4 regions of the Mesorhizobium sp. M0761 genome follow, and region 1 is predicted to be linked to each of the others. Evidence: predicted binding sites of a transcription regulator. Region 1 holds the regulator's gene; each other region holds the start of a gene.
The links. Region 1 encodes PhoB, which activates phosphate uptake and scavenging genes when phosphate is short. Its sites were predicted from a motif close to TGTCATNNANCTGTCAT; they were not measured.
Positions count from the first base shown of each region.

Region 2: olsB (l-ornithine N(alpha)-acyltransferase) is a predicted target of PhoB. The motif match lies at 1,430-1,446, and genes of this name have one in related genera.
Region 3: ugpB (sn-glycerol-3-phosphate ABC transporter substrate-binding protein UgpB) is a predicted target of PhoB. The motif match lies at 1,208-1,224, and genes of this name have one in related genera.
Region 4: NKI32_RS17660 (esterase-like activity of phytase family protein) is a predicted target of PhoB. The motif match lies at 2,031-2,047, and genes of this name have one in related genera.

Region 1 is NZ_JAMYPF010000006.1:326,363-329,657, forward strand. Features, by position in the region: gene pstA (phosphate ABC transporter permease PstA) at 1-157, shown strand, start outside; gene pstB (phosphate ABC transporter ATP-binding protein PstB) at 175-999, shown strand; gene phoU (phosphate signaling complex protein PhoU) at 1,041-1,745, shown strand; gene phoB (phosphate regulon transcriptional regulator PhoB) at 1,762-2,451, shown strand; gene NKI32_RS13225 (ROK family protein) at 2,482-3,295, opposite strand, start outside.
Region 2 is NZ_JAMYPF010000012.1:78,566-81,860, forward strand. Features, by position in the region: gene NKI32_RS20020 (trimeric intracellular cation channel family protein) at 1-397, shown strand, start outside; gene olsB (l-ornithine N(alpha)-acyltransferase) at 491-1,366, opposite strand; gene NKI32_RS20030 (response regulator) at 1,643-3,295, opposite strand, start outside.
Region 3 is NZ_JAMYPF010000019.1:68,449-71,743, reverse strand. Features, by position in the region: gene NKI32_RS25280 (bifunctional diguanylate cyclase/phosphodiesterase) at 1-807, opposite strand, end outside; gene ugpB (sn-glycerol-3-phosphate ABC transporter substrate-binding protein UgpB) at 1,287-2,597, shown strand; gene ugpA (sn-glycerol-3-phosphate ABC transporter permease UgpA) at 2,669-3,295, shown strand, end outside.
Region 4 is NZ_JAMYPF010000010.1:7,314-10,608, reverse strand. Features, by position in the region: gene NKI32_RS17665 (L,D-transpeptidase) at 1-380, shown strand, start outside; gene NKI32_RS17660 (esterase-like activity of phytase family protein) at 459-1,934, opposite strand; gene NKI32_RS17655 (LacI family DNA-binding transcriptional regulator) at 2,096-3,121, opposite strand.

The sequences.
Region 1 (3,295 bases):
GACCGCGCTGCCGGTTCAGATCTATATGTGGGCAAACGAGGCTGAGCGCGCTTTTGTCGAGCGCATGTCCGGCGCCATCATCATCCTGCTCGTCTTCCTCATGGCCATGAACATCACCGCGATCGTGCTCCGGCGCCGGTTCGAGCGGCGCTGGTAGAAAAAAGGCAATTTGGTATGAACATCATGACCGAACAGTCCCTTGAGAATGCAGTGGGCGACAAAATGAACGCCAAGTCGAACGAAGTCATCAAGATGCGCGGCGACAAGGTCGGCGTCTTCTACGGCGAGAAGCAGGCGTTGTTCGACGTCAATCTCGACGTCCGCCAGAACCAGGTGACGGCGCTGATCGGCCCGTCCGGCTGCGGCAAGTCGACCTTCCTGCGCTGCCTCAACCGCATGAACGACACCATCGATTCGGCGCGGGTGACCGGCAAGATCACGCTCGATGAAGACGACATCTACGACAAGAACATCGATGTCGTCGAACTGCGCGCCCGCGTCGGCATGGTGTTCCAGAAACCCAACCCGTTCCCGAAGTCGATCTACGAGAACGTCGCCTACGGCCCGCGCATCCATGGGCTGGCCAAGCGCAAGTCCGACATGGACCAGATCGTCGAGCAGAGCCTGAAGAAGGCTGCGATCTGGAACGAGGTCAAGGACCGCCTGCAGGAGCCCGGCACCGGCCTGTCCGGCGGCCAGCAGCAGCGCCTGTGCATCGCGCGCGCCATCGCCGTGTCGCCGGAGGTGATCCTGATGGACGAGCCCTGCTCGGCGCTCGATCCGATCGCCACCGCCCGTGTCGAGGAGCTGATCGACGAACTGCGCCAGAACTACACGATCGTCATCGTCACCCACTCGATGCAGCAGGCGGCGCGCGTGTCGCAGCGTACAGCGATGTTCCATCTCGGCTATCTCGTCGAGGAGGGCGCCACCGACAAGATGTTCACCAACCCCGACGACAAGCGCACCCAGGACTACATTACCGGCCGCTTCGGCTGAGCCGTCCGGCGGGTGAATTTTCAGGCACGAGGACCAAGATCATGGGTGAACATACCGTCGCCTCCTTCGATGAAGAGCTCGGGCAGATCAGCAAGCTGATCCGCGACATGGGCGATCTGGCAGGCTCGATGGTCAGCGGCTCGACGAGGGCGCTGCTCAATTCGGACAATGCGCTGGCACAGCGTGTCGTGTCCGACGACGCCATCATGGATGCGCGCCAGCGCGAACTGGACGACCGCGCCATCACGCTGATCGCCAAGCGCCAGCCGATGGCCAACGATCTGCGCGCCGTGGTCGGCTCGATCCGCATGGCGGGCGACCTCGAGCGCATCGGCGACCTCGCCAAGAACATCGCCAAACGCGTCGGCACCGTGGGCTTGAGCGTCACGCCGCGCGACCTCTCGCACTCCATCGACGCCATGGCGCAACTGGTGCTGATCCAGGTGCAAGGCGTCGTCGAGGAATATGCCGCCACCGATGCGGCAGCGCTTGCAAAACTCAGGAATAACGACGAGCGCATCGACGTCAAATACACGTCCGTGTTTCGTGAGCTCTTGACCTACATGATGGAAGACCCTCGCAACATCACCGCCTGCACGCATCTCTTGTTCTGCGCCAAGAATCTTGAGCGCATCGGCGATCATGTCACCAACATCGCCGAAAATGCGTATTATGTGCTGACCGGCCAGCAATTGCCCGCCAATCGTCCGAAGCAGGACGAGACGGCGATGGCCACGCCGGCCTGATGAGGGTGAACTGCCTATGATCGCGCCACGCATCATGGTCGTGGAGGACGAGGAGCCACTAGGCGTGCTCCTCCGCTACAACCTCGAATCCGAAGGCTATCAGGTCGAGGTGGTGACACGCGGCGACGAGGCCGAGATCCGCCTGCAGGAAAACGTGCCCGATCTCCTGGTGCTCGACTGGATGGTGCCGGCTGTTTCCGGCATCGAGCTCTGCCGGCGGCTTAGAGTGCGGCCCGAAACCGAGCGGCTGCCGATCATCATGCTGACCGCGCGCGGTGAGGAAAGCGACCGCGTGCGCGGCCTGTCCACCGGTGCCGACGACTATCTGGTCAAGCCATTCTCGACGCCGGAGTTCATGGCGCGCGTGAAAGCGCTGCTGCGCCGCGCCAAGCCGGAAGTGCTGTCGAGCGTGCTCAAGGTCGGCGACATCGTGCTCGATCGAGAATCGCACCGGGTCTACCGCAAGAAGAGCGAGATCAGGCTCGGACCGACCGAGTTCCGGCTGCTCGAATTCATGATGCGCCATCCCGGCCGCGTGTTCTCGCGCAGCCAACTGCTCGACAATGTCTGGGGCGAGACGATCTATATAGACGAGCGAACCGTCGACGTGCATGTCGGGCGGCTGCGCAAGGCCGTCAACAATGGCCGCATGCCGGATGTCATCCGTACCATTCGCGGCGCCGGCTACGCTATCAGGGAAGACTAGGATGCTGCGCGTCGCGCCGTTGCCGGCCATTCAGGCGACATGCTTGCCGGATTTCGCCTGAATGCCCGGCGCGAAAATCTCCTGGTCGACGAAGCCGAGCGCGCGCATGGCGCAGCCTTCGCGGATCAGCGGCAGCTCGTTGGGCTCGGTGTCGAAGGAGATCGATTTCGAGTGCTGGCCGCCGGCAGTCTGGGCGATCGCTTCGCGCAATGCCGGTTCGATCAGGTCGAAGGCGGCGGCGCTGACGCCGACCATGGCGACGGGTGCCGGATCGATCAGAGCAAACAGGCTGCCGAGGCCGAAGCCGAGCGCCTCACCGGCCCTGCGATAGGCTTCGCGCTCCGGGCCATCGGTTTCGCGGGCGCGCGCGGCGAGTGCGCGCATATCAGCGTCGCCGATATCGACCGGCTCGGCATCCTCGCCCATCATTTTGGCGCTGCGCCAGATGGCGTAGTTTCCGGCATAGGCCTCGACGCAGCCGCGCCGCCCGCAGCGGCAGAGCGCGCCGCCCGGACGGTGGATCATGTGGCCGAACTCGCCGCCCGAGGAATGGGTGCCGGTGAACAGTTCGCCTTTCAGCACCAGTCCCATGCCGATGCCGTGCGACAAGAGGATGGCGATAAAGTTGTCGCGGTAGCGCTCGGGCTGGCGCCATTGCAGCGCCACCGCCATCATATTGCAGTCGTTCTCCATGGTGGCCGGAATGCCGAATTCCGCTTCCAACATGTCGGCGAAGGCAATGTCGGTCAGTGGCGTGATCGGCGACCACAGCATGGCGCGCGCCTGCGAATCGGTGATGCCCTGGATGCCCATGGCAATGCGGGCGATGCTCTGGACATCGAGG
Region 2 (3,295 bases), on a different contig from region 1:
CCACCGCGTCGAATCCCGCTGGAAATGGCTGCTCTGGCTCGACGCCATCGGATTGGCGGCCTTTTCCGTAATGGGCGCGGCCAAGGGGCTGGCCATCACCGGCTCGCCGGTCGTCTCCGTTGTTATGGGCGTGTTGACCGCCACATTTGGCGGCATCCTGCGCGATCTGCTGGCCGGCGAGCCATCGGTGCTGCTCAGGCCCGAAATCTACGTCACCGCCGCACTCGCGGGCGCCGGCCTCTACACACTTGGCGATCTTGCCGGCCTGCCGCCGCTCGCCTCGGATATCGCCGGCTTCGTCGCGGCTTTCCTGGTGCGCGGCGGCGCGCTGAAATTCGGCTGGACCTTTCCGTCCTACAAGAGCCGCCCGGGACGGCGACCGGAGGATATTCCGTAGGAAGAGGGATTAGGGAATAGGGAATAGGGAATAGTCGGTAGTCAGCAATTCGCGGCAGCCTTCACTACTGCCTACTGCCTACTGCCTACTGCCTCACGCCGCAAAGCGCTGCGCTTCCCCGCCATAATAGTTGACGTAGCGGGCGCCGATTTCCTTGACCGGCATCACCACGAACACATCGACGGTGGAGAACTCACGGTCGATGACGCAGCCGTCGCCGATGCGGGCGCCGACGCGCAGATAGCCCTTGACCAGCGGCGGCATGGCCGCGATCGCCGCCTTGGCGTTGACCGCCTCGATCGGCATCAGATCCATCGAGCAATAGCGGCCGGAGACCGCCCGCACATCCCAGGCGGAGTTGGTCCGGCAGTGATGGGCAAGGTAGGTGAGCGCCTCGGCATGCGCAGCCGGCACCGTGCCAGGGAACGAGGCACAACCGGTCATCACGCCGATCTCATAGTGGTTGATGTAGGCCCAGATGCCTTGCCACAGCGCCTCGATGGTGCGCTTCGAGCGGTATTCCGGCAGCACGCAGGAGCGGCCGAGCTCAAGGAAGCGCTGGCCGGGATGGCGGGCGATCAGCTTGGTCAGTTCGAACTCGCCTTCGGAATAGAAGCCGCCGGCGGTCGCCGCAATCTCTTGCCGCAGCAGGCGGTAAGTGCCGACGATGCGGCGATGCTCGGGGCCGGAGATCGAGGTGTCAAGCACCAGGAGATGGTCGCACAGCGGGTCGAAGCGGTCGGCGTCGCGCCGGTCCTGCGCCTGGAACAGGTCCTTCCTGGCGCCAAGCTCGTCATAAAACACCCGGTAGCGCACTTCCTGCGCGGCGGCGATCTCGGCCTCATTGCGGGCAAGCCGCACTTCGAGATTGCCGATACGGCCCAGCGGTGCGCCTGTTGCGACGGCATCGGCGTTCCGCGCGGCGAGCAAAGCGCCGCCTGCGCTGGGCCGAGTGTCACATTCCGGCATAACTGTATGCACGAGTGATTCTCCTTCGAGCCATCCCTCTTGGCACGGGGATACGGTGTAGGTGCAACAGGATTGTGACAGTACCGTGATACGGCGCGACGGGCAATACTTCGTCGGCTGGCGAAAACCCTCATTCGGCTACCTACGTGACGCGAGGATTGCGCCAGCGTCACCTTGAAGCGCGTCGCGCTGGGACGATTCACGCGACGCGCTTCAAGTCTTTGTTTTGTGCATGTCGTCTTCTCAAAACCGGGGCCATTTTCGAGCGACATGAATTCAGGCGGCCACCTGGCCCTCGACGGCATGGACCAGCGCGTCGGGATCGAGCGGCTTGGTGACAAAGCCGCTGGCGCCATGGGCGAGCACGGTGTGGCGGGTCTTTTCCTGGCTGTCGGCCGAAAGCACCATGATCGGAACCGGCGGCACAGCCATTTCCTCCTCGTGGCGGCGGATGGCGGCGATCGCGTCCAGCCCGTCCATGACCGGCATGTGCAAATCCATCAGCACCACATCGAAGCGATTTTTCAGCCCGGCTTCGGTCACCGCCTCGACCGCGGCCTTGCCATTGCCGACCACTTTCACGCGATGTCCCGCCTTCAAAAGCGTGGCGCGGGCAAGCATGGCGTTGATGTCGTTGTCTTCGGCGATCAGCACCGACAAACCTTGCTGGCGCCCGCCATGGGCACGAAGCGAGGACGCGCCGGTCTTTTCCGGCTTGGGCGGCGGCAAGGCAGAGGCATGACTGGTCAGCAGCATGCGCAGCAGGGTTTCGCCGCGCACCGGCCTCGCCAGGAAGGTGGCGTAGCCGTTGGTGCGGAATTCGCCAAGCATGCCGCGGTCGGTCGGCGCGATCAGCGTGATCGCCTCGCAATCGGCAAAGCCACTCTGGCGCAGGCGCTTGAGCAGTCTGCCGTCGCCGTCCTCCAGGGCCGCGTCGATCAACAGCACATCGCAATGTTCGGCGAAGGGCGTCGCCTGGGAAGCGGTTGCGGCGACGTCGACGGCGCCGCCATGGGCGCGGATGGTGCGGGCGATGGCGTCGGCCTCGACGGCGTTCTTCGACACGATCACGGCGCGCCGGCCGGCCAGGATGTTCTGCCGGTTCTGCGGTGCTTCGGTTGCTCCTGCGGCCGGGATCTCGAAGACGAATTCCGATCCCTCGCCAAGCCGGCTCGACACCGAAATGGCACCGCCCATGGCGGCGACCAGGCGCCTTGATATGGCCAGACCGAGGCCGGCGCCGCCATGGGTGCGGGTCGAGGTGCCGTCGGACTGTTCGAATTCCTCGAAGATGCGCTCCATGTCGTCTTCGTGCAGGCCGGGGCCGGTGTCGGTAACGGTGAAGCAGATGCGGTCGCTGGTATCGGTGCGGGCGCGCGCAATCGAGACCAGCACGCCGCCGGTGTCGGTGAACTTGATCGCATTGCCGATCAGGTTGAGCAGCACCTGCCTGACCCTGCCGGGATCGGCCATGATCATCTGCGGCACGTCGGGCTCGACATGACAGCCGAGGCCGATGTTCTTGGCGAAGGCTTTCGCTGCCATCAGTTCGACGATGTTGTCGGCGATTTCGCGCAGCGATGTCGGCTGCGGCTCCGGGTCGAAACGGCCGGCCTCTATCTTGGAATAGTCGAGCAAATCCTCGATGAGCGCCAAAAGGGCGCTGGCCGAGGTCGAGACAGCGCCGACATAGGTGCGCTGCTCGGGCGACAGATTGGTGTCAGCCAGAAGCTTGGCCATGCCCATGATGCCGTTCATCGGCGTGCGGATCTCATGGCTGACGGTGGCGAGGAAGCGCGACTTGGCCTGGCTGGCATATTCGGCGCGCTCGCGCGCGGTGATCAGCGAGGATTCGGCGCGTTTGCGCGCGGTGATGTCGCGGGCAATCGCCCGGTGCGAGACGGCGCCGCTATCCTTGTCGCGTACCGA
Region 3 (3,295 bases), on a different contig from region 1:
GCGGGCGCCGTCGCAGACGATCAGGCCCTCGACGGCGGCGTTGGCGAGGCCGTGCATGCGCTCTGCCTCGAGCTTGTGACGCCGGAAGCGAAGGTCGATCCACAATGCTGCGGCTGAAAGCACCAGGATAGCCATGCTGACTGCAGCGGCGGCGAAGGCCTGCGACACCGGTTCGACCGTGAACTGCGATATCTCGATGGAGGAGTCCGGGAAGATCGACACCGCGCCCATGGCGATGAAGTGCAGGCTGCAGATCGCCAGCGTCAACAGGATGGCGGCGGCGATTGTGGCCTGCATGGACGGCCGTCGCAACACGACCAGCAGCGCCAGCGCGGCGAGGGTGACGCCTGTCAGCACCGAGACGCCGACCAGCAGCGGGTTCCAGACGATGCGCCCTTCGACCTCGAAGGCGGCCATGCCGATATAGTGCATGGCGGCGATACCAGCGCCGAGGACCGCGCCGCCGACCAGAGGGTAGTCGATGCCCCGGCGCAAGGTGGCGATCCACATGCCCGCGGCGGTCAGGGCGACGGAACCGGCGAGCGAAAGCGCCGACATTTCCGTATTGTAGGCGTTGGGGATTCCGGGAGAAAAGGCAAGCATTGCGATGAAATGCGTCGCCCAGATGCCGAAGCCGGTGGAAGTGGCTGCTATCATCAGCCAGGTATAGCGGTTGCGCTCGCTCGAGCGGTCGACATGGCGAAGCAGGTTGACCGCCGAGAAGGAAGAAATACCGCAAATGAGCGCTGCCAGTGCGACCAGTCTCAGATCGTGCTCATGCACGATACAATTATAGACCGTCAGCATCTCGCCCCACCTGCTCTCCCACAGCAATCAAGCCGTCCACTTGATTAGTATGTCGCGCTTGACGAAGAATCGGTTATGCGAACTACAACTACAGCGGGTTTTTCGGGTTGTACCTTGCGGCGATCCTGTCTCATTCCAGACGCACGGCTACAGCAGTGCCTGGCGCGATGCCGCTCGGCCGATCTCGATCTGGCCGAGCGCCGGTTTGGCGGCCGCACGGTGCAGGTGCGTGGCGCTGTCACGCGGGCCCTTCACGCATCGCTGGGCGGTCGGCGATCCTTGCAGGCCCACCATGCCCCATTCTATCGCTGAGCCGGCTTGGCATTTCTCTCTGTCCTCGTTGCAAGGCGAGGGGGCGCGAAGTTAGCCGGGTATGAAATTCACGAAACAGCAACAAATCCGTTGTCCGATTGTCATCAGAGACACATATTGCGTTCGCGGGAGCGCCCCTTTCGCCAATGACAAACGGGAGATGAAACATGAAGTTGTTCGGCTTTGCGGCCGGTGTTGCCGCCACCTTGACCCTGCTTTCCACCACCTCCGCCTTCGCCGCCACCCAGATCAGTTGGTGGCATGCAATGACCGGCGCCAATGCCGAGGTGGTCGACAAGATCGCCAAGGATTTCAATGCCAGCCAGAGCGACTATGAAATTCTCCCTGTTTTCAAGGGCACCTATCCCGAAACGCTGAATGCCGGCATCGCTGCCTTTCGTGCGGGGCAAGCGCCCGACATCATCCAGGTGTTCGACGTGGGTACCGGCGTCATGATGGCCGCCGAAGGTGCGATCAAGCCGGTGGCCGATGTGCTGACCAGCGCCGGCGTGACCTTCGACAAGAGCCAGTATTTGCCCGGCATCGTCGGCTACTATTCGAAGCCGGACGGGACCATGCTGTCCTTCCCCTATAATTCCTCGTCGCCTATCCTCTACTACAACAAGGATATCTTCCAGAAGGCCGGGCTTGATGTGAACAATCCGCCAAAGACCTGGAACGAGGTGTGGGAAGCCGCCAAGAAGATCAAAGCGAGCGGCGCCGCTTCCTGCGGCTATACCTCGACGTGGTTGACCTGGATCCACCTTGAGGCCTTCGCTGCCTGGAATGACGTTTCCTATGGCACCAACCAGAACGGACTTGCCGGAACCGACGTCGAGCTCAAGATCAATGCGCCGATCTTCGTCAATCATTTCCAGGCGCTCGCCGACCTGGCCAAGGACGGCACCTTCAAATATGGCGGCCGTACCTCCGAAGCCAAGCAGATCTTCCTTGCCGGAGAATGCGGCATCTTCACCGAATCGTCGGGGGGGCTCGGTGACATCGTCAAGTCGGGCATGAACTACGGCATCGGCCAGCTTCCCTATGATAGTGACGCCAAGGGCGCGCCCCAGAACACCACGCCGGGCGGCGCCAGCCTGTGGGTGTTCGGCAACAAATCGGACGAGGAATACAAGGGCGTCGCGGCGTTCTTCTCCTACCTGTCCAAGACCGAAGTGCAGGAGTATCTGCACCAGAAGTCGGGTTATCTGCCGGTGACGCTCGCTGCCTATGAGGCGACCAAGAAGTCCGGCTTCTATGACAAGAACCCGGGCCGTGAGACGCCGATCCTGCAGATGCTGGGCAAGGCGCCGACCGAGAACTCGAAGGGCGTGCGCCTCGTCAACCTGCCGCAGGTGCGCGACATCGAGAACGAGGAGTTCGAGAAGATGCTGGCCGGCCAGCAGACTGCGCAGCAGGCGCTCGACAACGCGGTCGCACGCGGCAACAAGGCGATTCAGGAAGCGATCGGAAACTGAAGCGATTTGTCAGTTGAACCTCGTCCACGCGGACCCGCGTGGACGATTTCCTGCATAGCGAGGGAATCACCCTGTCTCCACGCGTCGTCTTTCCCAACAAGACCCTGCCTTACCTGTTGGTGGCGCCGCAACTCGCCATTACGCTGATCTTTTTCTACTGGCCGACGGGGCAGGCGCTCTACCAGTCGATGCTCAGGGAAGACCCGTTCGGGCTGAAGAGCAAGTTCGTCGGGCTCGCCAATTTTCGCAAGGTGCTGGCCGACCCGGCCTACCTCAACTCGATCAAAGTTACGCTGGTGTTCTCTCTGGCGACCGCGATCGTCGCCATGGGTGTGGCCCTGTTGCTTGCCGTCATGGCCGAGAAGGTGGTGCGAGGCAAAGGCCTTTATCGCACGCTGCTGATCTGGCCGTATGCGGTGGCGCCCGCGATTGCCGGCATGTTGTGGCTGTTTCTGTTCAACCCCTCGATCGGTTCGCTGGCCTACGCCTTGAGAGGTCTCGGCATTGCCTGGGATCCCTTGCTCAACGGAAACCAGGCCATGATCCTGCTGGTGTCTGCGGCTGCCTGGAAGCAGATCAGCTACAATTTCCTGTTCTTCGTCGCCGGGCTGCAGGCGGTGCCGAAGACGTTGATAGAGGCGGCGGCCATTGACGGCGCCGGGGAGACGAAGCGCTTCTGGACCATCGTCTTCCCGCTG
Region 4 (3,295 bases), on a different contig from region 1:
GCAAGAAATGGCCGGTGTGGACGCCGCCGCCCGAAATGATCCAGCGCCGGCCGGAACTGGCGAAATATAAGGACGGCATGCCGCCGGGACCGCAGAGCCCGCTCGGCGCGCGTGCGCTCTATCTGTTCCGCGACGGCAAGGACACGATGTACCGGCTGCACGGCACGCCGGAATGGGATTCCATCGGCAAGAACGCGTCGTCGGGCTGCGTGCGCTTCATGAACCAGGACATTATCGACCTCTACAGCCGGGTCAACGGCGTAGCCCAGGTCTATGTGCGCCCGAACCTGTCGGCCGCAGGCAAGATCATGGCCGTGTCGAGCCGGACCGCCGAGCCGATCGATGCCGGCGTGCCAAGGGATGCGGAGATTTTGAAATAGGTGCCTTCACGGCATCGCTGATCGCCGACAAACGTTTAGAGGCGGACGCGCCGGGCGCGTCCGCCTTTCCGTAAACGGCTACTTCTTGGCGAGGCCCGGAAGCGTGACCTGATAGACCAGGAACATGGTGTCGACATCGGCGCCGTCGTCGGCCTTGTAGGGCGCGCCGACCTGAAAACCGTCTTGGGTGAGAAAGTCGTTATCGTTGCCGACGAACAGGAAATAGTCGTCGGGCAGCGCCGGATCGAGCAGGCTGACCACAGACATTGCTTCCCACTTCTCCGAGAGATTGTTCTTGTCGTTCGGCTTGCCGTCATGCAGGCCGAAACGGCCGAGTTCCTTGTTGTCGTTGATGTCAATGAACGGCGTCAGCTTGGCCGGGGTCACCGAGGGGTCGAGCACGCCCTTGGGCGCCAGCGGCTTGTCGGCGGCATCGAAGGCGCCGCCGGCAATGTCGGTGGCGCCAGAGACGTCGACGACGAAAATCTGGCGCAGCAGCGAAGTATCGCCCTTCACCCCCTGGCCGTTTCCGCTGTCGCGCGCCAGCATCAGGAAGGTCTTGTCGGACAGCGCCACGATTTCGCTCTGCGCGGCGACCTTGGTCTTGTCCTTGGCGTCCTTGAACACCGGCAGCGGCACGGCATATTCATGCACCAGCTTGAGATGGGCCGGGTCGGAGGCGTCGTAGACCAGCGCGCGGGTGTTCTGGCGCGTCGCGGGCGAATCGCCGCCATCCTGGCGGGGCGCCGACTGCAGCACAGTGATCAGCGACTTGCCGTCCGGCGTCAGCGCCATGCCTTCGAGGCCTTGATTGTTCTGGCGGCCGGTTTCGGGATCCTTCGGATCGGGTTCGGCTGCACCGGGGCCCGGATTGTCGGAGGCGAAGTTCGGCGCGCCCTTGCGCATCGGCACCAAAGCGGCGGGCGGCTGCGTTGCCGACAACAGATGGCCGTCGGCCGAGAAGCGGTAGATGTTGGGGCCGTATTCGTCAGAGATGAACATGGTGCCGTCGGGCAGCCGCGCGATCGCCTCATTGTCGAGCGCCAGCTTGCCATTGGCCTCGGGCAGGATCGGCAGGTCGCCATTGGCCGCGCGCACGCCGTTGAGCGGATCGAGGCCGGTGGCGTCAGCGCCCTTGTCGTCGGTGAGGAGCAGGGAATCGGCAAGCGTCGCCTTGACGCCTGTCTGTTCCTGGCCGGAGGTGGGCGTGGCGCCTAGTGCGGCCGGCGTGAACTCGATGCGAATAGTGTTGAGGCGCGGCCGGTAGTCGGTGGTGCCGACGACATTGTAGCCGCGGTCGGGCAGCAACCAGAGCGAGCCCTTGTAGCCGTCCGCGCCACGGGTCCAGCTTGCGGCGTCGATCGACATGCCGGAGCCGGAGCCGAAGGTCTCGCCGAACTTGTCCTTCTGATCGGCCGGGATGCGGCCGACGCCGACCAGGCCCTTGTTGACGAAGCCACCAACGGTGGCTGTGCTGTCGGCAAGGGCAGGGGTCAGGGCGGTAAACAGCGCCAGCGCGGCGCCGAGCGACACGGTTCGGTGCGAGATTTTCATGGAGATCCTCTTTGTGACAAGCCTTGAGCGGCGCAAAGGGGCCACCGCATCGCATCGACGATGTCGCCCTCTCGCAAAGCGGTCTAGGACGCGAACATGATACTTGCGTGACAGAGCGGGCCTCTTCCTTCTCCCTTGTGGGAGAAGGGAGAGACGCACTATCAATCGCTGTCGCGCGCGATCAGCTCCAGCGGCCAGACTTCGCGGATGATGCGCGGACCTTCCGGGCCGGCAAAGGCGGGAAGCGAGGCCAGCAGCATTTCGGCCAGCCGCCGGCCCATCGGCTCCAGCGACGGACGGAAGGCGGTCAGCGCCGGTGAAAAGTAGCGGCAGAGCGGCGTGTCGACGATGACGATCACCGCGATGTCGTGGCCGGGCCTGATGCCCATCTCGGCCAGTGCCTTGCAGCCGCCGAGCGCCATTGCGTCATTGTTGAAGATGATGGCTGTGGGCCGGTCCTTGGAGAGCATCACGCGCGGCGTCACCTGGTAGCCGCCTGCCTCGTTGATGAAGCCGTCGGCGATCAGGCCGGGGTCGACTTCGATGCCATGCCGCTCCAGCCCCTTGCGGTAGCCGTCGAGGAAAAGGTAGCCGAAGTTGAGATCAAGCGAAGGGCGGATGGCGGCAATGCGGCGGTGGCCGCGCGCGACCAGCCGGTCGACGGCTTCATCACCCGCCCTCTCGAAATCTATATCGAGCGAAGGATAGGTGTCGTCGCCGGATTGACTTCGGCCAAGCGTGGCGAAGGGAAAGCCGGCCTTGCTGAGATAGTCGATCCGATCGTCTTCCCGCCGTGTATTGGCCAACACGACCGCGTCGGCCCGGCGCGTCTCAACCACGCGGCGCAGCCTCTCCTGCTGATATTGGCCGGGCTCGCCCATGACGACCATCAGATCCAGGTCATCCTCGGCCAGCCGGCCCTGCAGACCGATCAGGAACGGGATGAAGAACGGTTCGCCATATTGCTGGTCGCCCGGATGCGGCTGCAGCATGAAGGCGATCGAATGGGTGGTGCCTTGCCGCAGGCTGCGGCCGGACTGGTTGGGCGAATAGTTCAATTGCTTGGCGGCGGCGAGCACGCGCTGGCGGGTGTCGGCATTGACGTCGGCGCGGCCGTTCAACGCCCGCGACACGGTGCCGATCGAAATGTTCAGGTGACGCGCGAGGTCATGGATGCTGGACGCCAAGGACAGTTCTCCCCCTGTCTTGGCTAGCACCGGCTGCCGCCCAGGCCAAGGCTTCGGGATGATTTTCGCTGACAGCCGATTGACATTCTACGCCATCGGGTGTGTTCTCGTAAACGTTTACGGAGAAACGTTTACGGTGATGCCGGAAATGCCGTGACATTCGGTCTGGAGGGA